Caballeronia sp. LZ062: one gene and its partner. The protein of the gene in region 1 interacts with the protein of each later gene in a pairwise test. Links are inferred from orthologs where the notes say so. Each region holds a gene or a part of one and is shown in the gene's direction. Other genes may lie near its edges.

What was found.
Region 2: the proteins of ftsH (region 1) and hflK interact in binary tests that used the Escherichia coli proteins (3 or more experiments, as listed by UniProt). The link is inferred for Caballeronia sp. LZ062 from one-to-one orthologs.

Annotation. Positions count from the first base shown.
Region 1 is NZ_JARTWB010000002.1:641,008-644,191, forward strand. Bases 298-3,162 are described here. They hold ftsH (ATP-dependent zinc metalloprotease FtsH), read left to right. Parts: upstream 298-719; coding sequence 720-2,606; downstream 2,607-3,162. Other genes in these bases: P9239_RS09045 (RlmE family RNA methyltransferase), read left to right, coding at 298-546; folP (dihydropteroate synthase), read left to right, coding at 2,797-3,162. Also shown: more of P9239_RS09045, read left to right, coding at 1-297; more of folP, read left to right, coding at 3,163-3,184. UniProt on the Escherichia coli protein: Acts as a processive, ATP-dependent zinc metallopeptidase for both cytoplasmic and membrane proteins. Plays a role in the quality control of integral membrane proteins.
Region 2 is NZ_JARTWB010000002.1:984,341-987,543, forward strand. The notes cover bases 266-3,149. They hold hflK (FtsH protease activity modulator HflK), read left to right. Parts: upstream 266-955; coding sequence 956-2,344; downstream 2,345-3,149. Other genes in these bases: hflX (GTPase HflX), read left to right, coding at 266-899; hflC (protease modulator HflC), read left to right, coding at 2,357-3,149. In the rest of the region: more of hflX, read left to right, coding at 1-265; more of hflC, read left to right, coding at 3,150-3,203.

The DNA of each region.
Region 1 (3,184 bases):
AAGCTCATCAAGCCGGGGCAGGTCATCGTCGATTTGGGCTCGACGCCCGGAAGCTGGAGCCAGTATGCGCGCAACAAGCTCGCGCAGGGTTCGAAGCGCGACGCGCAGCGCGAGGGCGGCATCGACGGCACGATCATCGCGCTCGATATCCTGCCGATGGAGCCGATCGCGGACGTGACTTTCATTCAGGGGGACTTCCGCGAGGACTCCGTGCTCGCGCAACTGGACGAAATCGTCGGTGAGCGACAAGTGGACCTTGTAATCTCCGACATGGCCCCCAACCTCTCCGGAGTAGCAAGTGCGGATGCGGCGCGGATCGAGCATCTTTGCGACCTGGCGCTGGAATTCGCGCAAAACCACCTGAAACCGGAGGGTGCGCTGCTAGTCAAATGTTTTCACGGCAGCGGTTACAGCCAGATCGTCGAGAAGTTCAAGCACCAGTTCAAAGTGGTGGCGCCGCGCAAGCCCAAGGCGTCTCGGGACAAATCGTCCGAGACTTTCATCCTCGGGCGGCGGCTTAAAAATCCAGCCGCAGGAACCGCTTAAACGGTATCGGCGAAAATCGGCGATATTTTCGCGGATTATGCCGAAAAAAGACCATCTCACGCTATTTAGGCGGTAGTGAAACCTTATGGCAGGGGTTAGCGGTCTGGATTAGAATGCTTTGGTGGCGTCGCAAGGTTTATGTTGGCGCCCGTCAATGAGTGAGGAGTGGTGCTTTGAACAACAATATGTTCTCTAAAGCGGCAGTGTGGCTCGTGATCGCACTGGTGCTGTTTACGGTGTTCAAGCAGTTCGATAAGCCCCGCGTCCAGGAAGGCGTGTCGTATTCGCAGTTCATGGACGACGCGAAGAACGGCAAGGTCAAGAACGTCACGGTTCAGGGGCGCAATCTCACGGTCACTCCGTCGGACGGCCAGAAGTACCAGATCGTGTCGCCCGGCGACATCTGGATGGTCGGCGATCTAATGAAATACGGCGTTCAGGTCAGCGGCAAGGCTGACGATGAACCGAATGCGCTCGTCTCCGCGCTGTACTACCTGGGACCGACGATCCTGATCATCGGCTTCTGGTTCTACATGATGCGGCAGATGCAAGGAGGCGGCAAAGGCGGGGCGTTCTCGTTCGGCAAGTCGCGAGCGCGGCTGATCGACGAAAACAACAACGCGATCAACTTCACGGACGTGGCCGGCTGCGACGAAGCGAAGGAAGAAGTGTCGGAGTTGGTGGACTTCCTGCGCGATCCGCAGAAGTTCCAGAAGCTCGGTGGACGCATTCCGCGCGGCGTGCTGCTGGTCGGCCCTCCGGGTACCGGTAAGACGCTTTTGGCGCGCGCCATCGCCGGTGAAGCAAAGGTACCGTTTTTCAGCATCTCGGGTTCGGACTTCGTGGAAATGTTCGTCGGCGTGGGCGCGGCCCGCGTGCGGGACATGTTCGAGCAAGCCAAGAAGCATGCGCCGTGTATCGTGTTCATCGACGAAATCGACGCGGTCGGCCGTCATCGCGGCGCCGGCATGGGCGGCGGCAACGACGAACGCGAGCAGACGCTGAACCAGATGCTCGTCGAGATGGACGGCTTCGAAGCGAATTCCGGCGTGATCGTGATCGCCGCGACGAACCGTTCGGACGTGCTCGACAAGGCGCTGCTTCGTCCGGGCCGTTTCGACCGCCAGGTGTACGTCGGTCTGCCGGATATCCGTGGTCGCGAACACATCATGAAGGTGCATCTGCGCAAGGTGCCGATTGCGAACGACGTCGACGCTTCGGTTATCGCGCGCGGTACGCCGGGCTTCTCGGGTGCAGACCTCGCGAACCTCGTGAACGAGGCTGCGCTCTTTGCGGCGCGCCGTGGCAAGCGAATCGTCGAAATGCAGGACTTCGAAGACGCGAAGGACAAGATCTTCATGGGTCCGGAGCGCAAGTCGGCCGTCATGCGCGAAGAGGAACGCCGCAACACGGCGTACCACGAGTCGGGCCACGCGGTCGTTGCCAAGCTGTTGCCGCACGCGGATCCGGTTCACAAGGTCACGATCATGCCGCGCGGTTGGGCGCTGGGCGTCACGTGGCAGTTGCCCGAGCATGACCGCGTGAATCTGTATCGCGACAAGATGCTGGAAGAAATCGCGATCCTGTTCGGCGGCCGTGCGGCGGAAGAAGTGTTCCTGAACTCGATGTCGACCGGTGCTTCGAACGACTTCGAGCGCGCGACGAAGATGGCGCGTGACATGGTGACGCGTTACGGCATGTCGGACGTGCTCGGCACGATGGTCTACGTCGACACGGAACCCGACGGCATGTTCGGCAAGCTCGCGTCCAAGACGGTTTCGGAAGCGACGCTGCAAAAGGTCGATGCGGAAATCCGCCGCATCCTCGACGAGCAGTACGCACTCGCGCGCAAGCTGCTCGAAGACAACCGCGAGAAGGTCGAAGCCATGACGAAGGCGCTGCTCGAATGGGAGACCATCGACGCAGACCAGATCAGCGACATCATGGCCGGCCGTCCGCCGCGTCCGCCGAAAAACATGCCGCCGCCGTCGGGCGACTCGCCTTCGAGCGGCAACAGCGGCACAGAAGTAAAGCCGGGCAGCGCAACCGCGCCGGCCTAAGCTTCCGGAGTCGTACCATGGGCCGGCGTGCACTGCACGCCGGCCCATTTTCTTTCTGGCCAGCGTTAAGTTCGCGAGCGCCGGTCACTGCCTCTCGCTGATTGTCTTGACCACACCGACCTTTTCTCCCGCCTTGGCCGAGCCGCTGCAATGCGGCCGCTTCACGCTGACGTTCGAACGGCCGCTCGTCATGGGCATCTTGAACGTCACGCCCGATTCCTTCTCCGATGGCGGCCGTTTCCTTTCCCGCGACGCCGCGCTCGCGCGCGCCGAGCAGATGCTTGCCGATGGCGCCGATATGATCGACATCGGCGGGGAATCGACGCGCCCGGGCGCGCCGCCCGTGCCGCTCGACGAAGAATTGCAACGCGTCGTCCCGATCGTCGAAGCGTTGCGCGGCGTGCAGGTGCCGCTTTCGGTCGATACGTACAAGCCCGCCGTGATGCGCGCCGTGCTCGAAGCCGGCGCGGACATGATCAACGACATTTGGGGTTTCCGTCAGGATGGCGCGCTCGACGCCGTGAAGGACAGCCACTGCGGTCTATGCGTGATGCACATGCTCGGCGAGCCGCGCACGA
Region 2 (3,203 bases), 340 kb from region 1 along the record:
CGCGGCTCATTCGCGCGTGGACCCACCTCGAACGGCAGAAGGGCGGCATCGGCTTGCGCGGTCCCGGCGAAACGCAGCTGGAAACCGACCGCCGCCTGATCGGCGAGCGCATCAAGGCGCTCAAGACGCGTCTCGCGAAGCTGCGCCGTCAGCACGGCACGCAGCGGCGGCAGCGCACGCGCAATCGCACGCTGTCGGTGTCGCTCGTCGGTTATACGAACGCCGGCAAGTCGACGCTCTTCAACGCGCTGACCAAGGCACAGGCCTACGCCGCCAATCAACTCTTCGCCACGCTCGACACCACTTCGCGCCGCGTGTTTCTCGGCGAAGAGGCGGGGCAAGTGGTCGTGTCCGATACGGTGGGCTTCATCCGCGAGCTGCCGCACCAGCTCGTCGCCGCATTTCGCGCGACGCTGGAAGAAACCGTCCACGCGGACCTGCTGCTGCACGTCGTGGATGCGTCGAGCCCCGTGCGCCTCGATCAGATCGATCAGGTGAACGAGGTATTGCGCGGCATCGGCGCGGAGTCGATCCGTCAGGTTCTCGTCTTCAACAAGATCGACGCAGTGCCGGAACTCGCGGCCCGCGGCGAAGCGGTTGAAAGGGACGAGTATGGTAATATTTCGCGCGTCTTTTTAAGCGCGCGCACCGGTCAGGGACTCGACGCGCTGCGCGCCGCCATCGCCGAAATTGCTGCGGCCGAAGAAGGGGTACCCGAAGAAAGCTTACCCAGCGTGCTCGCCGAAACACAACCGCCGGCGGAACCCTCGGATGCGCCGGAAGCCACGCAGTCCGCGCAATCCGGGCCGAACGAGACACACGACGCCAACGCGCAGCCGGAAGACCACCGGCCAGCCGAACAACGTGACGGCCACAAGGTTCCCGAGCACGGACACTGAACTGCTCCGCAATACCGACGCGGCATCGAACCGGCTGTCTAATGGTGAATCACCGAGTGAACGATTACAACGAGCGGACTAACAGGCAGCGCATGCGTGCTGTCTTTTCGATCAACGATCCGCGCTGGGGGCGAGGCGACGGCAATGGTGTCAAGAACGATGCGAAGCGTCCGCAGGACGGCAAGCGCGGCAATGGCAAGGAAGAAGGCCCGCCCGACCTCGACGAGATGTGGCGCGAATTCAACCGCCGTATCGCGGGCATCTTCGGCCGCAAGCCGGGCGGCGGCATGCCGCGCGACAACGGCCGCGGAACCAAGATCGGGGTCGGCATCGTCATTGGCGTGCTGATTGCCATTTATCTTGGCAGCGGCGTGTTCGTCGTGCAGGACGGGCATGTGGGCGTGGTCTCCCAGTTTGGCCAGTATCGGCAGACGGTGCCGCAAGGCATTCACTGGCGCCTGCCGTATCCGTTTCAGTCGCACGATATCGTCGATACGTCGCAGATCCGCTCGGTCGAGATCGGCCGCGGCGTCGCGCTCGCGCAGGGCAACGTGCGCGATGCATCGCTGCTGACCAACGATGCGGACATTCTCGACGTGCGCTTCGCCGTGCAGTACCAGATCAAGTCGCCCACCGACTTCCTCTTTCGCAATCTCGATCCCGACCAGAGCGTGACCGAAGCCGCGCAAGCTGCCATCCGCGAGATCGCGGGCGCATCCGCGACGGACGATCTGCTCTACAAAGACCGCGACACGCTGCGCGCGCGTCTTGCCGAGACCATCCAGCATTCGCTCGACGCCTACCGCACTGGCTTGCAAGTGACGGGCGTCACGGTGCAGAGCGTGCAGGTGCCCACTCAAGTGCAGGCCGCGTTCGAAGAAGCGTCGCGCGTGCGGCAGGACAACGAGCGCGCCCGCGACACCGCCGAAGCCTACGCAAACCAACTGCTGCCGCGCGCGAAGGCCGATGCCGCGAAGATGATCGACGAAGCGACCGCTTACAGCAATCGCGAAGTCACGCAGGCGCAGGGCGACGCCGAGCGCTTCAAGCAGGTCTACGCCGAATACTCGAAGGCGCCCGCCGTCATTCGCCAACGCATGTACCTGGACACGATGCAGCAGATCTACTCCCGCACCACGAAGGTTTTCGTGGACAGCAAGGCTGGCAACAACGTCGTGTATTTGCCGCTCGACAAGCTCGTCGAAGCGAACCGGCAGCAGGCGAAGGACGCAGCCGCGAACACGGGCGACGCCGCGTCGGCCAGTGCGCCCGCCGCCGCGAACGCCGAAGTGCGCCCCCAAGGCGCGACGGCCGCTTCGGCCGCTGCGGTGCCCGCGAGCGGGGCGGCAGGCGCGAGCGCGCCGAACGCCGCGAGCGGCGCAGGCGATCCGCTGCGCTCGCGCGACGCGTTCCGCTCGCGCAGCCGTCAAGACGACCTGCAGTAAGGAGCGCCGAACATGAATCGAATCATTGCGCTCGTGGTCGCTGTCGTCGTCGTGCTGTTCATCGGCTCGTCGATGGTCTTTACCGTCGACGAACGGCATGCGGGCGTCGTTGCCGCGCACGGCGACAGCAACCCGCATCTCGACGGTCCGGGCCTGCATTTCAAGCTGCCGCCGCCGTTTCAGACGCTGACCCTCATCGACACGCGCACGCTCACCATCGACGAGGGCGGGGCAGACCGCTTCACCACGTCCGACAAGAACGAAGTGCTGGTGAACACGGTCGTCAAATATCGCGTGGCTGATCCGCTCAAGCTCTTCGTGAGCAACGAGAAGAACACGCAAAGCGCGCAAGAACGCCTGACCGGGCTGATCCGCACGGCGCTCGCGAGCGCGTTCGCAAATCGCACGCTCATCGATGCGCTCGCCAATCAGCAGACGCTGGAGACCGAGGCGCAAAAGGCCGTTGAAGGCGCGGCGTCGGCGTTCGGCGTGCAGCTGGTCGACCTGCAGATGGCGCGCGTCGACTTTCCGTCGGCGGTGGCGGATTCCGTCTACAAACGCATGATCGCGGCGCGCCAGCAAGCGGCCGCGAGCGAGCGCGCGAAAGGCACGGCGGACGCCGACAAGATCAAGGCCGACGCAGAGCGCGAGCAGCAGCAGATTCTTGCCGACGCCTACAGCCAGGCGCAGTCCATCAAGGGCGAAGGAGACAGCAAGGCGGCAGCCATCGCCGCCGATGCCTATGGACGCGATCCGCAGTTCTATCAGTTCTATCAGAGCCTCGAAGCGTACAAGAAGACGTTCAAGCCGGGCGACGTGATCGTGGTCGACCCGAGCAGCGATTTCTTTCGCTTCATGA